2 regions of the Salinibacterium sp. NG22 genome follow, and region 1 is predicted to be linked to the other one. Evidence: riboswitches for the same ligand, from Rfam matches in the RefSeq annotation. Region 1 holds a riboswitch; the other holds the start of a gene.
What was found. A riboswitch is a leader RNA that binds a small molecule or an ion and turns the genes downstream of it on or off. The one in region 1 is predicted to bind glycine.
Positions count from the first base shown of each region.

Region 2: linked by a shared signal. The riboswitch ahead of gcvT (glycine cleavage system aminomethyltransferase GcvT) and the one ahead of I6E81_RS14105 (L-serine ammonia-lyase) in region 1 are both predicted to bind glycine.

Region 1 covers NZ_JADYWG010000004.1:100,793-106,576, reverse strand. The annotation lists gene I6E81_RS14110 (pyrimidine reductase family protein) at 1-118, shown strand, start outside; gene I6E81_RS14105 (L-serine ammonia-lyase) at 149-1,546, opposite strand; glycine riboswitch at 1,751-1,846, opposite strand; gene I6E81_RS14100 (siderophore-interacting protein) at 1,980-2,810, opposite strand; gene I6E81_RS14095 (alpha/beta fold hydrolase) at 2,891-4,162, opposite strand; gene I6E81_RS14090 (septum formation family protein) at 4,307-4,807, opposite strand; gene I6E81_RS14085 (inositol monophosphatase family protein) at 4,904-5,695, opposite strand; gene rsgA (ribosome small subunit-dependent GTPase A) at 5,698-5,784, opposite strand, start outside.
Region 2 covers NZ_JADYWG010000002.1:191,954-197,737, forward strand. The annotation lists gene gcvP (aminomethyl-transferring glycine dehydrogenase) at 1-715, opposite strand, end outside; gene gcvH (glycine cleavage system protein GcvH) at 715-1,086, opposite strand; gene gcvT (glycine cleavage system aminomethyltransferase GcvT) at 1,089-2,246, opposite strand; glycine riboswitch at 2,386-2,507, opposite strand; gene I6E81_RS10510 (Lrp/AsnC family transcriptional regulator) at 2,659-3,090, opposite strand; gene I6E81_RS10515 (ornithine cyclodeaminase) at 3,222-4,253, shown strand; gene ctlX (citrulline utilization hydrolase CtlX) at 4,261-5,253, shown strand; gene I6E81_RS10525 (VWA domain-containing protein) at 5,343-5,784, opposite strand, start outside.

The sequences.
Region 1 (5,784 bases):
GTCTGCTCGGCGAATTGTGGATGCGGCGGATGCGACACCGCAGAATATGTCGCTCGCGCACGCACTGTCCGCGCCCGACGGAACACTGCTGCTGCGCTACCTCCGCGCCGCTCGCTAGCGCGCTGTCGTTGCGGTATTTTCGTGCGCGCTAGCACTCGACGACGTTGACGGCGAGGCCACCCATCGACGTTTCCTTGTAGCGCGAACTCATATCCTTGCCGGTCTCGGCCATGGTGATAATGACCTCATCGAGCGAGACACGGTGCTCGCCATCGCCCCACAACGCCATCTTTGCAGCGTTGATCGCCTTCGAGGCAGCAATCGCATTGCGTTCAATGCACGGGATCTGTACGAGACCGCCAATGGGATCGCACGTGAGGCCGAGGTTGTGTTCCATCGCGATCTCGGCCGCGTTCTCGACCTGTGCGGGAGTTCCACCGAGAATTTCTGCGAGCCCCGCAGCCGCCATAGAGGAGGCCGAGCCAACCTCGCCCTGACATCCGACCTCGGCGCCCGAGATCGAAGCCATGCGCTTGTAGAGCACGCCCACGGCCGCGCTGGCCAGCAAGAAGCGAACGGTAGCGTCATCCTTCGTCGCTTGGTCGGCATCTTTCATGCCAGGCGCATAGTGGGTCGCATAAAACAGCACAGCCGGGATGATGCCGGCAGCACCGTTAGTGGGGGCAGTGACGACCCGGCCACCCGAGGCATTTTCTTCGTTGACGGCAAGGGCAACGAGGTTGACCCATTCCTGCCAGAAGTTCGGATCGCGGTTGGGGTCTTCTTCGCGCAAGCGTCGGTGCCACTCGGGAGCCCGGCGACGCACCTTCAAATTGCCGGGGAGGTTGCCGGTGCGTTCAAGGCTATTGTTCTTGCACTCATCCATGACATCGCGGATGTGCAGGAGGCCAGCAACCACCTCAGACTCGGGGCGGCGGGCCAACTCGTTGCGCAACATCACACCGCTGAAGCTGAGCCCCTCGGTGCGGCAGTGCGCGAGCAATTGCGCTGCAGTGCGGAACGGCAGCGGATCCGCGACGGCGGCTGGGCCGCTAGAGGAGCTGCCATCACGGTTGTCGCCCTCACGATAGATGAAACCGCCACCGATCGAGAAGTACGTTGCCTCCAGAATTGCGGCGCCATCCGCATCGTATGCTGCAAAACGCATGCCATTGGGGTGCCCGTCAAGCACGGTAAGCGGGTGCAGGGCAATATCGGATTCGCGGAATGGCACGTCGCGGCTCGCGCTCACGTGCAGCAGCCCGGATTCTTCGATGCGGGCCAGAATCTGGTCCATCTCGGCGGGGAGAACCTGGTCGGGGAGCTTTCCCTCCAAGCCAATGAGCACCGCGCTCATCGTGCCGTGGCCAGCACCGGTTGCGGCGAGAGAGCCGTAGAGGCGAACGCTGAGAGTGGCGACAGCGTCGAGCATCCCGTGTTCGGAAAGATCAGCGGCGAAGGACGCAGCCGCGCGCATGGGGCCGACGGTGTGCGAGCTGGAAGGGCCGATGCCGACAGTGAACAGATCGAAGCTGCTCAGGGGCACTTCTTCGAGCGAGGGCGTCGGTACTTCAGTTCGGGGGGTCAGATTGCGAATGGCCACGGTGACTCCGTTTCTTCACCACACTGCGTCGTGCGGGCGTCGTTGAGTCCTCTCCGCTCTGTATTGGGCCTGAGAGTTTCCGCACGCTTGTGGCGTTGCGTTGCCCCGTCGGCGAGTCGGGCAGGGCCGACTACTTTTCAGAGTTGCCTATCCACTGCGGTACTGGGGCCTGAGAGATTCCCGGAGAGGGTTTGCTCCTACGGCGCCAACCATCGATCGGAAGGACTCTCCCGCAGCGGAATGACGGCTGTTCACTTGTGCCATCAGCATACACTTGAGCCTGCCTCGCAGACCCGTCAATCTCGCGCCGGGGTTGTGCTCAGGCGAGCATGCGTGCCGGGCCTCTCAGCGAGAAACGCACGCTCGCAAAGACCGTTTAGTCCTCGGGGTCTGAGGGGTCGATCGGCTCGTGGTGGTCAGCGTTCGTCACGCCACGACGCCAGTAACCGTCGGCCGTCACCTGCTGTTTGGGCAATCCCAACTCGCGACGCAAGTAGCGGCGGAGCGGCACAAGTGTGGTTGCTTCGCCGGCGAGGAACACGAAGGTCGACTCACCAATTTCGCCGAGCGCTCGGAGGGCAGCCTCCAGCTGGCCGAGGCCGTCGCGACGGTAGTACCACTCGGCATCCATTCGAGCCTTCTGCTCGTCACTGAAGTAGCTCTCAAGGCTGTCGTCGGCGACATCGAACAGGGCGGTGATGTTTACCGAGGTGGGGAGCATGTCGATCCAGCGCGAGGCTGCAGGAAACGCAGTCTCGTCCGCGATCAGGATGACGTGGGTTGCGCCAACAGGCAGCAGTCGTGATCCGCGCGGGCCCGCGATCACGAGGCTGTCGCCAGCGGCGGCTGAGCCGGCCCAGGCGGAGGCAGGCCCCTCATCACCGTGGACGACGAAGTCGATATCGAGCTCGTGACGACCAGCATCGCTGCGGAAGCCGAGCGGGGTGTAGTCACGCGAAATAACCTTGCCCTCGCCCTTGGGCTTCTTGATTCCATCGGCGGTCATCGTGGGTGCAGTGAGCACGCCGGTTGCGGGATCGGGAAAGAATACCTTGACGTGGTCGGTGGGGCCGCTGCTGACAAATCCGGCGAGTTCATCACCGCTGAGGGTGATGCGCGCAATCGACGGCGCCGGGTGGCTGACGGCGCTGACCGTCAGGTGGCGGATAACGAGGGGATGCTTGACGGAGTCACGTTCAATTGTCATAGGCGATGGGCGCGGGCGCCGGCTCATTTCACTAAAAGTTAGGCTTACCTAACTACTGTAACCCTCGGATGCCGAGAGGGCTAGTGAACCGAGGAGCGTTCTGTAGTCGTGATCGAGATCTCGCCCTCGAGAGAGCGGTGTACAGGGCACTTGTCGGCAATGACGAGCAGAGAAGCTCGTTGCTCATCGGTGAGTTCACCCTCGAAGGTGAGCTCACGAGTGAAATGCTCGACCATGCCCTCGGTTGAGGTGCAGTGCTCGCACGTGGCCGCATCGATCCGCTCGCGAGTGAGGCGCACGCTTACCGACTTCAGCGGCATCTTCTTGCGGTCGGCGTACATCCTGATCGTGATGGAGGTGCAGCTTCCGAGACCAGCCAAGACGAAGTCATACGGTGCAGCGCCATGATTCTCGCTCAGCGGTGCAGGCTCATCAGAGATCAGTTCGTGCCCCGACGCGAATACTCGCTGTTCGTAGCGCGCCGGACCGCTCTCGGTGACGATCACCGAGCTGCCGTCGGCAGTAACAACCGCGCTCGGGTTGACAACCGCAGCGGTTTTTGTGCCAGTGTCGCTCTTTGTCGGCTGAGGAGCCGCCGCGCCGTCGAAAGCGTAGCGAGCTGACCACGCCGCGATCATGCTCGCCGCGAAAGCAGCATCGTCCCGATTGCTCAGGAGATGATCCGCGCCATCGAGCGCCACAAAAGACTTGGGGTGCTTCGCTGTTTCGAAAATCTCTCGCGCGTTGTCGACCCCCACCGTCTGGTCGATGGGGGAGTGCATAACCAACAGGGCGGCATCAAGATCGCGCAATCGAGCGGACTGCGGTTGGGCGGCGATGTCGTCGAGGAGTTGCTTGCGGATGCGGAACTCGCGACCGCCCAGCTGAACCATTGCTTCTCCCGCAGCCGCAATCTCGGCGCTGGCGTGGGCGAAGAGATTCGTGATGTGCGCCGGATCGCTTGGGCTGCCGAGTGTGACGACAGCACGAGTCGACGGCATGCGGTGCGCGGCAGCGAGCACGGCGGCTCCACCGAGTGAGTGCCCGATAAGAATCGTAGGCGCACGGTAGTTGGTGCCGAGGTATTCGGTGGCGGCGACGACGTCGTCGATGTTCGAGCTGAAGTTGGTATTCGAGAAATCACCGTCGGAGCCGCCCAAGCCCGTGAAGTCAAAACGCAATACGGCGATGCCGTAGTCAACAAGTGCTTTCGAAATGCGTGAGGCAGCGAATGAGTCTTTCGAGCACGTGAAGCAGTGCGCGAAAAGGGCGAAAGCAGAAGGAGCGCCATCGGGGAGGTCGAGACGCGCCGCCAGCATGGAACCGTTGGAGCCGGGGAATTCGATCTTCATTATCCGTTACCACTTTCGTATCGACGTGCTCCAGCGTTTCTTATCCGGATACCGGATGCAACGTCCCCATGCTCTCAGTTCTTCCCGTTAACGCCAGAACGGCCGACAAAGACGGTGTCTTGGTCGGCCGAACGGGTAAGAAAATTACTCTGCTGCACCTGCGAGCGAACCACTGATCTGGTTGCCTGAGGGGTCATAGACGAGGCACAAGATTTCGCGGTCGCCCTCTGACCAGCTGCCCTCAGTGGGGTAGTACCAGGAGAAGTCGTAGACCGAGTCTTCGTAGTCCGCGCCAATAAAGGTTCCGAACTCTGCGTAGCAGTCAGCCGTCGCCTGATCTTCGATTGCGGAGTCACCGGGGAAGTCGCCCTCGGCCATGTAGGACGCAGCGTAGACCTCAGCATCGTGCGGCTCCGCGCAGTCGACGGTTTTGGTGCTGGAAACTTCGCCACCGTCTTGGTTGCCGACTTCACAGTCGCCAATAACGAGGCTGAAGATGTCTTGCGTGGTGCCGGCTCCGGGGTCGACGGCATCCGAAATTTGGTTGGTAACTTGATCGAGGATGCTGCAGCCACTGAGCGCCACTGCTGCAACAGCAATGGTGGCGATGGCGAGCGTCCGGCGCCAGATGTTCTCTGTCGTCATGGAAGTGGGTCTCTTTCGTCTGAGGTAGTCACGCTTCGTTCTGGTCAAGCTTAGTGAAACTCAGCGTATTCACAGCTAACAGAAGCGGGCGAAACCTTAGTGAGAGCCCAAAAACCCCAGAACTTCGTCATGAAGTACGCCATTTGTTGCCAGAGCGTTACCTTCCCACGGTCCCGGAACGCCTTCAACAGAAGTGAAACGACCACCCGCCTCCAACACAATGGGGATCAACGCGGCCATGTCATACGGCTTCAAGTCGAATTCGCCCACGACGTCGAGCGCGCCTTCGGCGAGCAGCATGTACGCCCACATATCGCCGATCGCGCGCGAACGCCACGTGGCACGAGTTAACGCAACAACAGCATCGAGGCGACCAGCTTCATCCCAGCCCGGCAGGCTGTTGTAGCTGATGGATGCCGCCTCTAGCGAGGAGACCTTGCTCACCGAGATCTGTTCAGGCTCGCCACCGTGGGCTTGGGCGAAGGCGCCGTGACCTGTTGCTGCCCACCAACGCTTGCCGAGAGCGGGAGAGCTAACAACGCCGACCTGTGGCACGCCATCGATGACGAGAGAAATCAGGGTTCCCCAGATGGGGACGCCGCGCAAAAAGTTAGAGGTGCCATCGATGGGGTCGATGATCCACTGGCGGTTCGAGTCGCCGGCCTCGCCATACTCTTCTCCCAGAATGGAGTCTCCGGGGCGGGCAGCAGCAATTCCGGCACGGATGCTGCGCTCAACAGCCTTGTCGGCATCCGTCACAGGCGTGCGGTCGGGCTTTGTCGTGATCTCAAGGTCCAGCGCGGTGAAGCGGTCGAGCGAGATGAGGTCAGCATCGCCGGCGAGGGCGAGCGCGAGGGAAAGATCGTCGGCGAGAGTGTATTCGGTCACGACTACACGCTAGCGGAACCGAGTGTCGTGATGAGCCGCTGGAACGAGTCGAGGCGCAACTTGCCGACCTCGCCGAGCGCTCCGCCAGC
Region 2 (5,784 bases), on a different contig from region 1:
GAGCCTTGACCGCAGCGATAACCTCGCTGGAATCCCACACGCGACCGGTTGCACCCGGGTACTGGATGAGCGCACCAAAGCATTCCGGCAGCTCTGGGTTCGCACCGAGCGTGGCCAGGTCGAGCTCTACAAGCTCAATTCCGAGAGCCTCCGCGCGGTTCGCCAGCAGAGCCTTGGTCTGCGGAAAAGTGTCGGCATCCACGATGAACACGGGCGACTCCACGCGAGCCGCACGGCGCGCAAGAAGCATTCCCTCCACAGCGGCGGTGCCCTCATCGAGCATCGACGCGTTTGTCGTGGTCATGCCTGCAAGGTCTGCAACCATCGTCTGGAAGTTGAGGAGCGCCTCAAGGCGACCCTGCGAAATTTCCGGCTGGTACGGCGTGTACGCCGTGTACCAGCTCGGGTTCTCGAGCACGTTTCGCTTGATCACAGCGGGCGTAATGGTGTCGTAATACCCGAGACCGATCATGCTGCGACGAACCTTGTTCGCGCCAGCGAGGGCGCGCAGTTCGGCGAGCGCCTCACGCTCAGAGGCAGGAGCCGGGATCGTGGAATTCACGACCGGAGTCTGGTGAATGGCGGGCGGAACCGCGGCATCCACGAGCGATTCGAGGCTGTCGTAGCCGACAGCGGCCAACATGCTGGCCTGGGCTGCGTCATCCGTGCCGATGTGGCGGTCAGCAAACGTGCCGCTGATGAAAGGGTTGGGCATTATTCGCCTGTCAATGCGGTGTATTCGTCGAGGCTGAGCATCGACGGGAGTTCAGTAAATTCGATCTTCACGAGCCAGCCTTCACCGAAGGGGTCGCTGTTGACGAGCTCTGGGCTGTCGGCGACAGCATCGTTGGATTCGACAACGGTTCCCGCAACGGGAGCAAAGAGTTCACCCACCGACTTGGTCGACTCGATCTCGCCGACGATCTTGCCCTCAGCGACGGTGGCTCCGACCTTGGGCAGGTCAACGAAGACGATGTCGCCCAGTTTGCCTGCCGCGAAGTCGGTGATTCCGACCGTCGCGATGTTGCCGTCGACCAGCACCCATTCGTGCTCGGCGGTGTACTGCAATTCGCTCTTCTCAGCCATGATCAGGCCTCTCTTTTGTAGAAGGGTAGGGAAACAACGGATGCAGCAATGCGACTGCCCCGCACATCAATGTGAAGCTCGGTGCCGACCTCACTCACGTCGGAGTCGACGTAAGCCATAGCGATCGGGTGCCCCAGCGTTGGCGACAGCGCGCCGGAGGTGATGACTCCCACCTCGGTGTCACCGTGAAAAAGAAGGTAGTCAGCGCGACCGGCGCGACGGCCCTCGGCGGCGAGACCGACGAGAACGCGAGCACCGACATCCGGGCCCGCTTCGATCGCGCTGCGACCGACGAAGTCACCTTCTTTGCTGAGTGCAACAACGCGGCCGAGGCCAGCTTGCACGGGGAAGGTGCCAAGGTTGAGTTCGTGTCCATACAGCGGCATGCCCGCTTCGAGGCGGAGAGTGTCTCGGCACGCGAGACCGGCGGGCACGAGACCGAGAGGTTCGCCGGCAACCGTGAGTGCAGCCCAGAGGTCGGCCGCGGCATCCACATGAATGTATAGCTCGAAGCCGTCTTCGCCCGTGTAGCCGGTGCGGCCGATAATGAGGTCGGTGCCGTTGAAGGTGGCCGCGGTTTCGCGGTAGTACTTGAGTTCGTCGAGCGGTGTCGCAAAGCCGGTGAGCCCCGCGGTCGCCTCGAGGATGGCACGCGACACCGGACCTTGAACGGCGATGAGCGCGTAGTCGTCGCTCTCATCGGTGACCGCGACCTCAAAGCCGACGGCCCGTTCAGTGAGCGCTGTTGCTGCGGCAAAGCGGTTTCCGGCATTGGCGACAACCAAGAAGTGGTCATCAGCGAGGCGGTAGGTGACGAGGTCATCGATGATGCCACCCGCCTCATTGAGCAACAGGCTGTACTTGGCTTGAGCCAAGGCAATACCCGAGAGCTTGCCCGCGAGCGCATAGTCGAGGTACGCGCCAGCGTCAGCGCCGCGCACGTGAATCTCGGCCATGTGCGAGATGTCGAAAATGCCGGCAGCGGTGCGCACGGCATGGTGCTCGGCGAGGTCGGAGCTGTACCGCACCGGCATCATCCAGCCAGCGAAATCGGTGAACGCAGCACCGAGTTGCTCATGGATGCTGTGCAGCGGTGAATACCTCACCGCGGTGGGCGAAGATTCAGCGGATGAAGCTTCAGAACTTGATACATCGGTCACGGAGTTCTCCTGGCGCATGGGCTAGTGAATAGAACTCCCCCTCTGTGATGAGCCTGAGAGCTTCACACGCTAAACGCTAGCGAGCTTTCACCGTCGGCGGAACCTCAGGGTGATGCGAGGTTCTCTTTCCAGAGTGGCCAAGTGCGATGCGGTACATGAACCTGAGAGATTGGCGGGGAGGCTTGCTCCTTCGGTGCCGGCCTGGCGCCTGCCAATTTCTGTTGACTAGCGCTAGATGCCCGGCTCTCCCGCATCGTGTTGCGGCCCGATGTTCAGTTGTGAGTTCAGCATAGCAATGCGGGGCGGATGCTCGCGCCGATGAGCACGCCGAGAGCGAGCAATTCGTGCCCTTTCGGCCGACTGGTGCTCGGGTGGTCTACAGCAGCGACGCGGATGGGCATCGGCGGTCGGGCTAGAGGAGTGCTGAGCTGAGCAACAAACTGGTTTCACTGTTCACGACACCCTCCACATTGCGCATGCGGGCCAAGACACGGTCAAAGTTGCTCAGGCTGTCGGTGCGGATGTCGGCGACCAGATCCCACGCGCCATTGGTGGTGTGGAGTTCATGGATCTCGGGCAGACCGCGCAGCTGGCTGATCACGGAATCCGTCGATCGCCCTTCTACCTCGACAAAGGCAATCGCCCGGATGAAAGAAGGGTCGCGGTCTTCTCTAATGCGGATCGAGAACCCGAGAACGGTGCCGTTGCTCACGAGGCGATCGATACGGCTTGTGACGGTCGCGCGCGTGACGTTAAGTCGACGCGAGAGGCTCGCCACTGACTCGCGCGCATCAGCTCGAAGGGCGGCTAACAGGCGGCGATCAAGGTCATCTAAGTCAGACATGAACAAATTGTACAATTCTGCCTCCCATTATGCATAGTTATTGGCCGGAAATAGGGTTGACTGGGAGTTGTAGGTACATAGTGCATATTCGTAACGTAGGAAGCTCTAATACCGCAACGAAAGGAGTGACCATGGTTCACTACGTAGACGTCAACAACATGCGCCGCTGGATTGCCGACACCGGCATCGAGCCGATCATTATGGGCATCGTGGGTTACCTCGAACAGGATTATGCCAAGTGGCCCCAGTTCGACAAGTCACCTCGCGTTGCCGCCCACTCCCCCGAAGGCGTCATCGAATTGATGCCGACGAGCGATGGCGAAACGTACGGCTTTAAGTACGTCAACGGCCACCCTTCCAACCCTGCACTGGGCTTCCAGACCGTCACCGCGCTCGGCATGCTCGCTCGCGTCGACAACGGCTACCCCACGTTCTTCTCGGAGATGACCCTGCTCACGGCATTGCGCACCTCTGCGACCTCCGTCATGGCGGCGCGCGCCTTGGCTCGCCCCGACTCGAGCGTTCTCGCCCTCATCGGCACCGGCACTCAGTCGGAGTTCCAGGCACTCGGCTTCCGCGCCGGCCTCGGCATCACGAGCCTGCGCGTCTGGGACACCGACCCCGCTGCGATGGACAAGTTCATTCGCAACGTTGAGCCACTCGGTTTCGACATCGTGCGCGCAACCTCAGCAGCAGACGCTGTTGCGGGCGCCGACATCGTCACGACCTGCACCGCAGACAAGAAGAACGCGACGATTCTCACCGCCGACATGATCGAACCCGGAATGCACCTCAACGCCATTGGCGGAGACTGCCCGGGCAAGACAGAGCTCGAAGAGGCCATCGTGCGCAACTCGACCGTGTTTGTCGAGTTCCCGGAGCAGACCCGCATCGAGGGTGAGATCCAGCAGCTTGAAGCTGACTCCCCCATCACCGAGCTGTGGGAAGTGCTCGCTGGGACCGCAACTGGCCGCACGTCTGCCGAAGAGGTAACCCTCTTCGACTCCGTTGGCTTCGCAATCGAAGACTTCTCGGCCCTGCGCTATGTCTTCGATGCCGTGCGCGACACCGACTACGCCACCGACCTTGACCTCATTGCCGACCCGGCAGACCCCAAGGACCTGTTCTCGCTCGTATCGCGCGTTCCTGCGCTGACCGCATAAACCACCGGTGAGCGTTCAAGCCCCGACGGCCGCTGTTCTCATCCGCCCTCACCGGTTCACACCGAATAGTCAAACTGCGGGCGACAATGCCTTCCAGTCAACGGATCCCAGCCGAACCCCGGATGAGATCGCTCGCGCCGCGTACGACGAATCCACCCAGGTGGCCGAGACGTTGCGTGACGCGGGCGTGAACATCCACGTGTTCGAGGATGAGGAGAGCACGCGCCCCGACAGTGTGTTCCCGAACAACTGGTTCTCGACACACAGTGGTGGCCGCGTTGCCGTGTACCCGATGTATGCGCCGAACCGCCGCACGGAACGACGCACCGATGTCATCGAGATGTTGAAGCACGACTTTCGGGTGCAGGATGTTGTCGACTATTCCGGCCTGGAACACGACGGCATCTACCTCGAGGGCACCGGCGCGATGGTCATCGACCACACCAACCGGGTGGCGTATGCGGCTGAGTCGCACCGCGCCAACCCGCTCGCGTTAGAGCGGTTCTGCGCTTCGTTTGGCTACGAGCCGATGATGTTTGAGGCCCGCGATAGCCACGGTGTGCCGATTTATCACACCAACGTCATGATGTGCATCGCGACCGATTTCGCCATGATCGGTCTCGACCTGATCGCCTCGGGAGACCGCCGGATGGAGATGGCTGAACGCTTGACCGCTCCGGGCCGCACTCTGATCGACCTCACGGCTGATCAGATTGCGAACTTCGCGGGCAACGCTCTCGAGCTGAAGACTCCGAACGGCCGCATCTTGGCACTCTCTACCCGGGCGCTCGCGAGCCTCACGCCGGCTCAGCGCTCGGTGATCGAAGCGAGTTGCGAGATCGTGCCGCTGGATATTCCGACAATTGAGTTGGCTGGTGGTTCTGTGCGCTGCATGGTGGCCGGCATCCACTTGGATCGTCGTTCACGCATGGCGGCCGATGTTGCCGCCGGCGTTCCTGCTGCCGGCGCTGCCGAAGCAGCCCCGACAGCAGGCGCCTAGCCAATCTGTGGCGGAAGCGGGTCCCTCCGCTTTCGCCGCAGACCGCAGCAACCTGCGACACCGGTGGTGCCGCAGGTGCTGGGCGTTCGCTAACTGCAGTTCGGGCGGCAGTCGCGCTGTGACAACGCCTCGAGCATCACATTGCTGAGCTCGGTGGGGTTGTTTGCTTGGTAGGCCGTTCCACCGGTGACCTGGGCGATCTTTCGCATCGCCTCGACGTCGGTGTCTGGCCCAATTCCGACGAGCACCACGGGAACGGGCTCGTCGGTGTTCTTGTCGATCATCGCGTTCAGTTCGTCGACCAGTTTCTCCAAGGAGATGCCGTTGTCGTCTTCGTTGCGACCGTCGGTGATGAGGATCACCGAGTTGACTTTGTCGGGGTTGAAGTCTTCGCGCACGTGCGTCACCGCAGCCAGAACGGTGTCGTTGAGTCCGGTGTAGCCGTTGATGCGCGACGGGAGTGTGTCGATGATCGCCTGAAGGCTCTCGACATGCTCGGGGTCATTCATCGAGCGGATGCCCGCGACGTCT